DNA from 4 places in the Buttiauxella sp. BIGb0471 genome. Region 1 is predicted to be linked to each of the others. Evidence: predicted binding sites of a transcription regulator. Region 1 holds the regulator's gene; each other region holds the start of a gene.
The links. The regulator PurR, encoded in region 1, represses purine synthesis genes. The targets are predictions, from matches to a motif close to CANGCAAACGTTTGCNTG.
Positions count from the first base shown of each region.

Region 2: the regulator PurR is predicted to act here: its motif matches at 1,115-1,132, upstream of tusA (sulfurtransferase TusA).
Region 3: the regulator PurR is predicted to act here: its motif matches at 1,092-1,109, upstream of purM (phosphoribosylformylglycinamidine cyclo-ligase).
Region 4: the regulator PurR is predicted to act here: its motif matches at 1,004-1,021, upstream of purT (formate-dependent phosphoribosylglycinamide formyltransferase).

Region 1 covers NZ_JANUEU010000001.1:952,740-954,942, forward strand. Annotated here, with positions in the region: gene punR (DNA-binding transcriptional activator PunR) at 1-338, shown strand, start outside; gene purR (HTH-type transcriptional repressor PurR) at 418-1,443, opposite strand; gene M2371_RS04460 (YnhF family membrane protein) at 1,740-1,829, shown strand; gene sodB (superoxide dismutase [Fe]) at 1,869-2,203, opposite strand, start outside.
Region 2 covers NZ_JANUEU010000004.1:279,434-281,636, forward strand. Annotated here, with positions in the region: gene M2371_RS15140 (TRAP transporter substrate-binding protein) at 1-612, opposite strand, end outside; gene tusA (sulfurtransferase TusA) at 810-1,055, opposite strand; gene M2371_RS15150 (7-cyano-7-deazaguanine/7-aminomethyl-7-deazaguanine transporter) at 1,230-1,895, shown strand; gene M2371_RS15155 (DcrB family lipoprotein) at 1,968-2,203, shown strand, end outside.
Region 3 covers NZ_JANUEU010000001.1:98,650-100,852, forward strand. Annotated here, with positions in the region: gene purM (phosphoribosylformylglycinamidine cyclo-ligase) at 1-1,037, opposite strand, end outside; gene upp (uracil phosphoribosyltransferase) at 1,252-1,878, shown strand; gene uraA (uracil permease) at 1,962-2,203, shown strand, end outside.
Region 4 covers NZ_JANUEU010000001.1:776,608-778,810, forward strand. Annotated here, with positions in the region: gene purT (formate-dependent phosphoribosylglycinamide formyltransferase) at 1-960, opposite strand, end outside; gene M2371_RS03645 (YebG family protein) at 1,100-1,450, shown strand; gene M2371_RS03650 (tellurite resistance TerB family protein) at 1,568-2,203, shown strand, end outside.

The DNA of each region.
Region 1 (2,203 bases):
TGGAAGATACCTCGCGTTCCTTACCAAAACGTATTACCTGGCTGCTGGATAACCAGCGGCGTGTAGTGGTGCCAGACTGGGAGTCGGGTTCCGATTGCCTGAGTGCAGGTTTGTGTATCGGTATGGTGCCATTGCATATCGCCAGACCGTGGGTAGATTCTGGTAAATGGTGCGAGCTGACGCTGGATAACCCATTCCCGGATGCCGCGTGTTGCCTGACGTGGAAGCAAAATGATGCGTCACCCGCGCTAGCCTGGTTATTAGATTATCTGGGAGATAGTGAGACGATGAATCAGGAGTGGTTGCAGGAGCCTGACAGCGCTGATTCACAGAGTTAGTAGGGTGGATAAGCCGTAGGCGTCATCCACCATTTACGTCAGAACTGTCGGATGACGCTGCTGTACGACCTACGCTATTTTAGCGGCGGTAATCGCGGAACGGGCCGTCGGCTACGGAGCGGCGTTCAATCAGGCGCGGATGCACTTCAATGGACTGCGACTCTTCGCGTTTGTTGACGATTCTGTCCAGCAACATGTTAAACGCCGTTTCACCCAACGAATCTTTTGGCTGGTGAATGGTGGTCAGGGCTGGCGAGAAGAAACGGGCGTTACGCACGTTATCGTAGCCAATAATTGAAATATCCTGCGGCACACGCAGACCCATTTCATCAGCGGCACAAATCGCGCCCATTGCCATAATATCCCCGCCACAGAATACTGCCGTTGGACGATGAGACTGGCCGAGGATCTGCTGCATCGCACGGTAGCCAGACTCTGGCTCAAAGTCGCCCTGAACAATCCAGTTTTCTGGAATGGCGATACCGGCTTCTTCCAGCGCTTTCATAAAGCCTGCATGACGACCGCCGCCGGTGTTACGTTCCATTTGGCCCGGAATGGCGCCAATTTCACGGTGGCCACGTTCAATCAAATAACGCCCGGCCAGATAACCGCCGTGGAACGCGTTATCGACCACAGAGTCGGTGAAGTCTGCGCGAGCTTCGCCCCAGTCCATCACCACCATTGGGATATGGCGATATTCTTCGAGCATGGTCAGCAGTGATTCCGGATACTCAGAACACATCACCAGCAGACCATCGACGCGCTTTTGCGCCATCATTGATAAATAAGCGCGCTGTTTTTCAAAGTTGTTGTGCGCATTGCCCAGAATCAGGGTATAGCCTTTTTCAAAGCAGCTATTTTCCACGGCTTCGATGATCTCGGCGAAATAAGGGGCTTCGCTGGAAGTGGCAAGCAGACCAATCGTTTTGGTGTGATTAACTTTAAGACTGCGTGCGACGGCACTGGGTGAATAGTGCAATTCTTTGATTGCCGCCCAGACCGCATTGCGAGTCTCTTCCGCCACAAAGCGAGTTTTGTTAATCACATGTGATACGGTTGTAGTGGAAACGTTTGCGCGCTTCGCCACGTCCTTGATTGTCGCCATTAAATTTCACTCCAGGCCATATCGTAAACTCCTGATAACTAATATGTTAAACGTTTGCGTACACTGACTCCTGAGGCAACGTTTGGGTTGCGGGTATGCCGGGATTGCGACATAAAACGGAAGGAGGGCATAGAATTGATGGTACGCAATAAATTAGCGAGGGATTTTGGCCTATCCGGAAGAAAAGTGGAAGAGGGAAAAGCGATATCAGGTTAAAACCAGGAGGATTTTTATTTCTGGTTGTGGGAAAATCACTCTGACACACCGATTGTAAGGTAATTAAAAGGAGTTTATTGATGAGTACAGATTTGAAATTTTCAATCACCACAACGGTTATTGTTCTGGCACTGATCGTATGTGGCGCGCTAACCGCCGTACTGCACTGATTAAAATGGGCCGCAATCGCGGCCCATATCATTTAGGTATTACGCTGCCAGATTCTTCGCAACAAATTCCCAGTTTACCAGCGCCCAGAAATGCTCAAGGTAGCCTGCACGAGCATTACGGTAGTCGATGTAGTAAGCATGTTCCCATACGTCTACCGTCAACAGCGGTTTTGCCGCAGTGGTCAGCGGGGTGCCGGCATTAGACGTTGAAACGATAGCTAATGCGCCATCTTCTTGCTTAACCAGCCAGGTCCAACCCGCGCCAAAGTTTTTGATAGCCGCGTCGGTAAACTGCTGTTTGAACTCAGCAAAGCTACCGAAAGATTTATTGATGGCTTCCAGCAGTGCGCCTGTTGGCTCGCCACCTGCGTTTG
Region 2 (2,203 bases), on a different contig from region 1:
TTGCATGCCGCTATACACTTCGCTCACACCCATCGCGACTGAGTTTGCACCCATGTCTTTGAGTGTTGCCAGCGCAACTGGGCTGCCCTGAACGCGGATTTTCATTCCTTTAAGATCTTCGGGTTTCACTACCGGATTTTTGGTAATCAGGTTGCGCGTACCAGAGTCCATCCAGCCGAGGAACACCAGGCGGGATTTCGGGTTGTTGGTCAGCTTGTCGCCGATTTGTTTGCCCAAATCACCGTCGATAACTTTATGCATATGGTCTTCATCGCGGAACACGTACGGCAGAGTAAAGACTTCTACATCCGGGAGGATCGCCGCAACGGGTGCCATCGAAACACGGATAATGTCGATTGCCCCCATTTGCGCCTGTTCAATCATCTGTTTTTCATCCCCTAACACACCGCTTGGGAACACTTTAATTTCTAAATCACCGTTAGTTTCTTGTTTGAGTTTTTCGCCCATGTGCTGAACTGCGACCACGTTTGGATACCCTTCCGGGTGAACGTCAGCGGCTTTTATCACTTGTGCGAAAGCAGATTGCGCAAACAAAACTGACGCGGTAGACAGACATAAACCAGCAAAAGCAGGCAGAAAGGTCTTCTTCATTGTGTCGCTCCAGCAGAGGTAGAGATGTGGGGTAAGAAGTAAAACAATGTTTTAATTTGTCGTTTAAAAATTAGACTACGTGGAGAAAAGCGTGGGTGAAGCACTTCACAAAAAGCGACAAAAAATGAAATTGGGGTTCATTAGAGATGCAAAGAGGGTTCAGAAGCCCAAAGCGGGAGCCAAGGGCCGGGGCGGAATTACTGGCCTTTACGCAGCAAGTATTGGTAAGGCAATGATTCCACTTGTTGGGCGAGCAGTTCATGTTCCATAAAGAGGCAAAAACCGGGAATATCACGGGTGGTTGCAGGGTCGTCAGCAATGACCAGCAGGGTTTCGCCAGGCTGCATACTGCGCACGGTTTTACGCACCATCATTACCGGTTCCGGGCAACGCAGGCCCAGGGCATCAAGCGTATGGTCAGGATTAGAAAACAGATCGGTCATCAGCAGTCTCGGATTTAACAAACCGCGATAGTTTACGCCCGGTAAAATCTCGCGCAAGTCACGTGAACGATTGCGTTAAAATTAACCATTGCAAAGCGGGACTAAAGCAGTATCATCGCCCCGCTTTAAAAAGCGTATTGGGTTCCCTCACCCCACCACTAAAAAGGCTACAAAATGACGCAGTTCAATTCTACTCAGCGCACTAAAGCGCTGTTTTGGCTATCGCTATTCCATTTGCTGGTGATCACATCCAGCAACTATCTGGTGCAATTACCGGTTTCGGTTTTTGGGTTCCATACCACCTGGGGCGCGTTTAGCTTTCCGTTTATTTTCCTCGCCACCGATCTGACGGTACGCATTTTTGGCGCTCCGCTGGCTCGCCGCATTATTTTTGCTGTGATGCTCCCCGCGCTGGTGATTTCCTATGCCATTTCCGCGCTGTTTTATATGGGAACATGGCAAGGGTTCGATGCACTGCTGCACTTTAATCTGTTTGTCGCTCGTATCGCTGTCGCCAGCTTTATGGCCTACGCGTTGGGGCAGATACTGGATGTGCATGTGTTTAACCGCCTGCGCCAGAGCCGTTATTGGTGGCTTGCACCCACAGCATCGACCTTGTTCGGGAATATCAGCGACACGTTTTCCTTCTTCTTTATCGCTTTCTGGCGCAGCCCGGATGCCTTTATGGCGCAGCATTGGGTAGAAATCGCGGTCGTGGATTACTGCTTCAAAGTGCTTATCAGCATCGTGTTCTTCCTGCCGATGTACGGCGTTCTGCTGAATATGTTGTTGAAACGGCTGGCAGATAAGTCTGAAAACTCAGCGTTACAGCCCGGTTGACGGTGCTTGAATTATCTTGTGCTAAGATGCTGGGATCGGCCGCAAAGGCTTGCTAACGTAAAGGAAGAAGTCATGGGTAACCTGGTAAAATATGTCGGTATTGGCCTGCTGGTATTAGGCCTGGCCGCTTGCGATAACAGCGACAGCAAAACGGCCACGGCGAACGACGCGGCGCAAGCTAGCGCAGCCAGTCAGCCGGTCAGTCTGCTGGATGGGAAAATCAGCTTTGCACTCCCCGCCGATATGACCGATCAGAGCGGTAAATTAGGCACTCAGGCAAATAACATGCACGTCTATTCTGACGCTAC
Region 3 (2,203 bases), 850 kb from region 1:
TATTCAATAACCACACGCTCGGAGGAATCAGAAGCTTTGATACTACCGATTTTCCAGGCGTTTTCACCTTTTGCGTTCAGGAATGCTACCGCTTTATCAGCTTCAGCCGCAGGCAGAGCAATCAGCATGCCGACGCCGCAGTTAAAGGTGCGGTACATTTCGTGACGGCTGATATTCCCGGCTTGTTGCAACCAGTTGAATACCGCAGGCCATTGCCATGAAGATTCAGCGATTACGGCCTGAGTGTTGTCCGGCAGCACGCGCGGGATGTTTTCCCAGAAACCACCGCCGGTCAGGTGTGCAATCGCGTGAACGTCAACCTGTTCAATCAGTGCAAGAATCGACTTCACATAGATGCGGGTCGGTTCGAGCAGATGATCGGCCAACGGCTTGCCTTCAAGTTCGGTGGTCAGCGGGTCAGCACCACTCACTTCCAGCACTTTACGCACCAGAGAATAACCGTTGGAGTGCGGGCCACTTGAAGCCAGGGCGATCAGCACATCGCCGTCGGTTACTTTGGAACCGTCGATGATTTCAGATTTCTCAACCACGCCGACACAGAAACCGGCAACGTCATAATCTTCGCCATGATACATCCCTGGCATTTCAGCGGTTTCACCGCCGACCAACGCACAACCAGATTGCAGACAACCTTCGGCGATACCGGAGATAACACTGGCAGCGGTCTCGACTTCAAGTTTGCCCGTCGCATAATAATCGAGGAAAAACAGCGGCTCAGCACCCTGAACAACCAGGTCATTAACACACATTGCGACCAGGTCGATACCGATTGTGTCGTGACGTTTTAAATCCATCGCCAGACGCAGTTTCGTACCCACACCATCGGTGCCAGAAACCAGCACAGGTTCACGATACTTCTGAGGCAACGCACACAGCGCACCGAAACCACCCAGCCCACCCATGACTTCCGGGCGGCGAGTCTTTTTCACTACACCTTTGATTTTATCGACCAGAGCGTTACCAGCATCAATATCAACACCGGCATCTTTATAGCTAAGAGAGGTTTTGTCGGTCACTGCTAAGTCCCCGCGGATGGGTTAGAAATAAAAAACGCCGCAATTCTAACAGTGGAGGCAAACGTTTGCGAGCCTCTTGTTCAGCGGGATGTAATTATTATCGTTCTATACTGATTTCACCCAGTTTGATCTCGAAGCGGTGGCGCGGTGTTAAAAAAGCGGTATAATCCGGCGATTTTTTTTATGGTGGCCAACTATCTCGGGGAGAAAGAGTATGAAGATCGTGGAAGTCAAACACCCACTCGTCAAACACAAGCTGGGCCTGATGCGTGAGAACGACATTAGCACCAAACGCTTTCGTGAACTCGCCTCAGAAGTTGGCAGCTTGCTGACTTACGAAGCCACGGCGGATCTGGAAACTGAAAAAGTCACTATCGAAGGCTGGAACGGCCCGGTAGAGATCGATCAGATTAAAGGCAAGAAAATTACCGTTGTGCCAATCCTGCGTGCAGGCCTGGGCATGATGGAAGGTGTGCTGGAAAACGTTCCAAGCGCGCGCATCAGCGTTGTGGGTATCTACCGTAACGAAGAAACCCTGGAGCCAGTCCCTTACTTCCAGAAACTGGTTTCTAACATTGAAGAACGTATGGCGCTGGTGGTTGACCCTATGCTGGCAACCGGCGGTTCTATGATCGCAACCATCGACCTGCTGAAAAATGCCGGTTGCACCAGCATCAAAGTGCTGGTTCTGGTGGCAGCACCTGAAGGTATCGCCGCGCTGGAAAAAGCGCACCCGGACGTAGAGCTGTTTACCGCTTCTATCGATCAGGGTCTGAACGAGCACGGATACATTATCCCGGGCCTCGGCGATGCCGGTGATAAGATTTTCGGTACCAAATAATTGATTCAATAAAATTAGCCGACTTTGAGAGTCGGCTTTTTTTTGGCTAAAACACAACAACACCATCCTCAGAGGAAATAAAGATGACACGCCGCGCTATTGGAGTGAGCGAAAGACCACCCCTGCTGCAAACGATACCGTTAAGTTTGCAACATCTGTTCGCGATGTTTGGTGCCACCGTTCTGGTACCAATCCTGTTCCACATTAACCCGGCGACTGTACTGCTGTTTAACGGGATCGGGACACTGCTGTATCTCTTTATCTGTAAAGGTAAAATCCCGGCTTATCTCGGTTCGAGCTTTGCGTTTATTTCGCCAGTGCTCCT
Region 4 (2,203 bases), 180 kb from region 1:
GGGACCATACTGGCGAATATCACCAATTGGCAAGCCGAGGAAAGCGCGGACATGCAATGCAAATTCTGACAAGTCCTGGGAAATCAGCGTCACCATGCCGGTATCGTGTGGGCGAGGGGAGACTTCGCTGAAAATAACTTCATCACCGCAAACGAACAACTCAACGCCAAACAGCCCGTAGCCGCCCAACGCTTTTACGACTTTCTCAGCGACTTCCTGAGCACGAGTCAAAGCAACGTCGCTCATTTTTTGTGGCTGCCAGGATTCGCGATAATCGCCATCTTCCTGACGATGGCCAACCGGGGCGCAGAAATGCACGCCATCGACGGCACTAATGGTCAACAGAGTGATTTCGAAATCAAAATTCACCACGCCTTCGACAATCACTTTGCCTTTGCCAGCTCGGCCGCCTTCTTGTGCGTAGGCCCATGCTTTGGCTAACTGATCTGCTGTGCGGATAAAACTTTGCCCTTTGCCGGAAGAACTCATTACTGGTTTAACGATGCAAGGCAGGCCGATTTCTTCAACGGCTTTTAAGAACGCCGCTTCGCTGTCGGCAAAACGGTAGCTGGAGGTGGGAAGAGTTAAATCCTCCGCGGCCAGGCGACGAATACCTTCGCGGTTCATCGTCAGTTGTGTGGCTCTGGCGCAAGGCACCACACGCTGGCCTTGCTGCTCAAGCTCAACCAGCATATCGGTGGCAATCGCTTCAATTTCGGGAACGATGAAATCAGGCATTTCTCTGGCAACCAGCTTTTTAAGCTCTGCGCCATCCAGCATATTAATGACATGGCTGCGGTGCGCGACATGCATCGCAGGCGCATCGGCGTAGCGGTCTACGGCAATCACTTCCAGCCCAAGGCGCTGACACTCAATCGCCACTTCTTTTCCTAATTCACCTGATCCTAACAACATCACACGAGTCGCCGAAGGACGAAGCGCTGTTCCCAAAATTGACATAATATGTATACCCGAACGGAGAAAAATAGACCGGCGGATTATAAACGAAAACGTTTGCGTACGCAGTTTTTTTCCCCGCTTGCGATACAGGGTTAATATCATTACACTGTTTAAATAAACAGTTAAACGGAGCTGCAAAATGGCGGTTGAAATCAAATACGTTGTGGTACGAGAGGGGCAAGAAAAAATGTCTTTTGCCAGTAAAAAAGATGCAGACGCCTATGACAAAATGCTCGATCTTGCTGAAGTCCTGGGTGAATGGCTCACACATAGCCCGGTTGCACTTGAAGAAGGGCAAGGTGATGTGCTGGCGATGTGGATGGCAGAAAATAAAGATGTGCTCTCTACAGTGCTGAGAAGCGGCAAATTGCCAGAGCTTGAAACGACGGATGCGGCTGACGAAACATCTGGCGACGAAGTGATTTCTGAGGAAGCTGCTCCTGACGATAAGGTGGCTGAGCATCCTCGCAAGCGCACCAAAGCGGCCTGAGTTCGCACGCGTCGGGCTACCGGCGCGGTTCTTTTCTCATCTTTAGCCTTATCAGACACTTCTTGACAGCCTTTCGCTTAACCTCAGATGTTAGGTTCCTAATAAAGGGTGTCTCTTATGAGCAACTGGTTACAGCAGCTTCAGTCAATGCTGGGGCAAGCTACACAATCCGTACAAAATCATACAGGCCAGAATCAATCCTCTGGTAATCCTCAGGGAAATGGTTCGCAGGGGCTAAGTAAATTACTGGTGCCGGGTGCTCTGGGTGGTTTGGCGGGTTTATTACTGGCGAGCAAATCATCGCGTAAGTTACTGACTAAATACGGCACCAGCGCCTTACTGGCAGGTGGTGGTGCGGTTGCCGGAAGCGTGTTGTGGAATAAATACAAAGACCGCGTTCGTGAAGCCCATCAGGGTGAACCACAATTCGGACAGCAACAATCTCCGGTTGATGTGCGCACGCAGCGCCTGGTCATGGCGCTGGTTTTTGCCGCTAAAAGTGACGGGCACATCGACGATAAAGAACGTCAGATTATCGATCAGCAACTGCGTGATGCAGGCATTGAAGGCCAGGGCCGCAACCTGATTCAACAGGCTATCGATCAACCGCTTGATCCTCAGCGGCTGGTGCAAGGCGTTAATAACGAAGAAGAAGCATTAGAACTTTACTTCCTTAGCTGCGCGGCAATCGACATCGACCACTTTATGGAGCGCAGTTATCTGAATGCTTTAGGCGATGCGTTAAAAATCCCG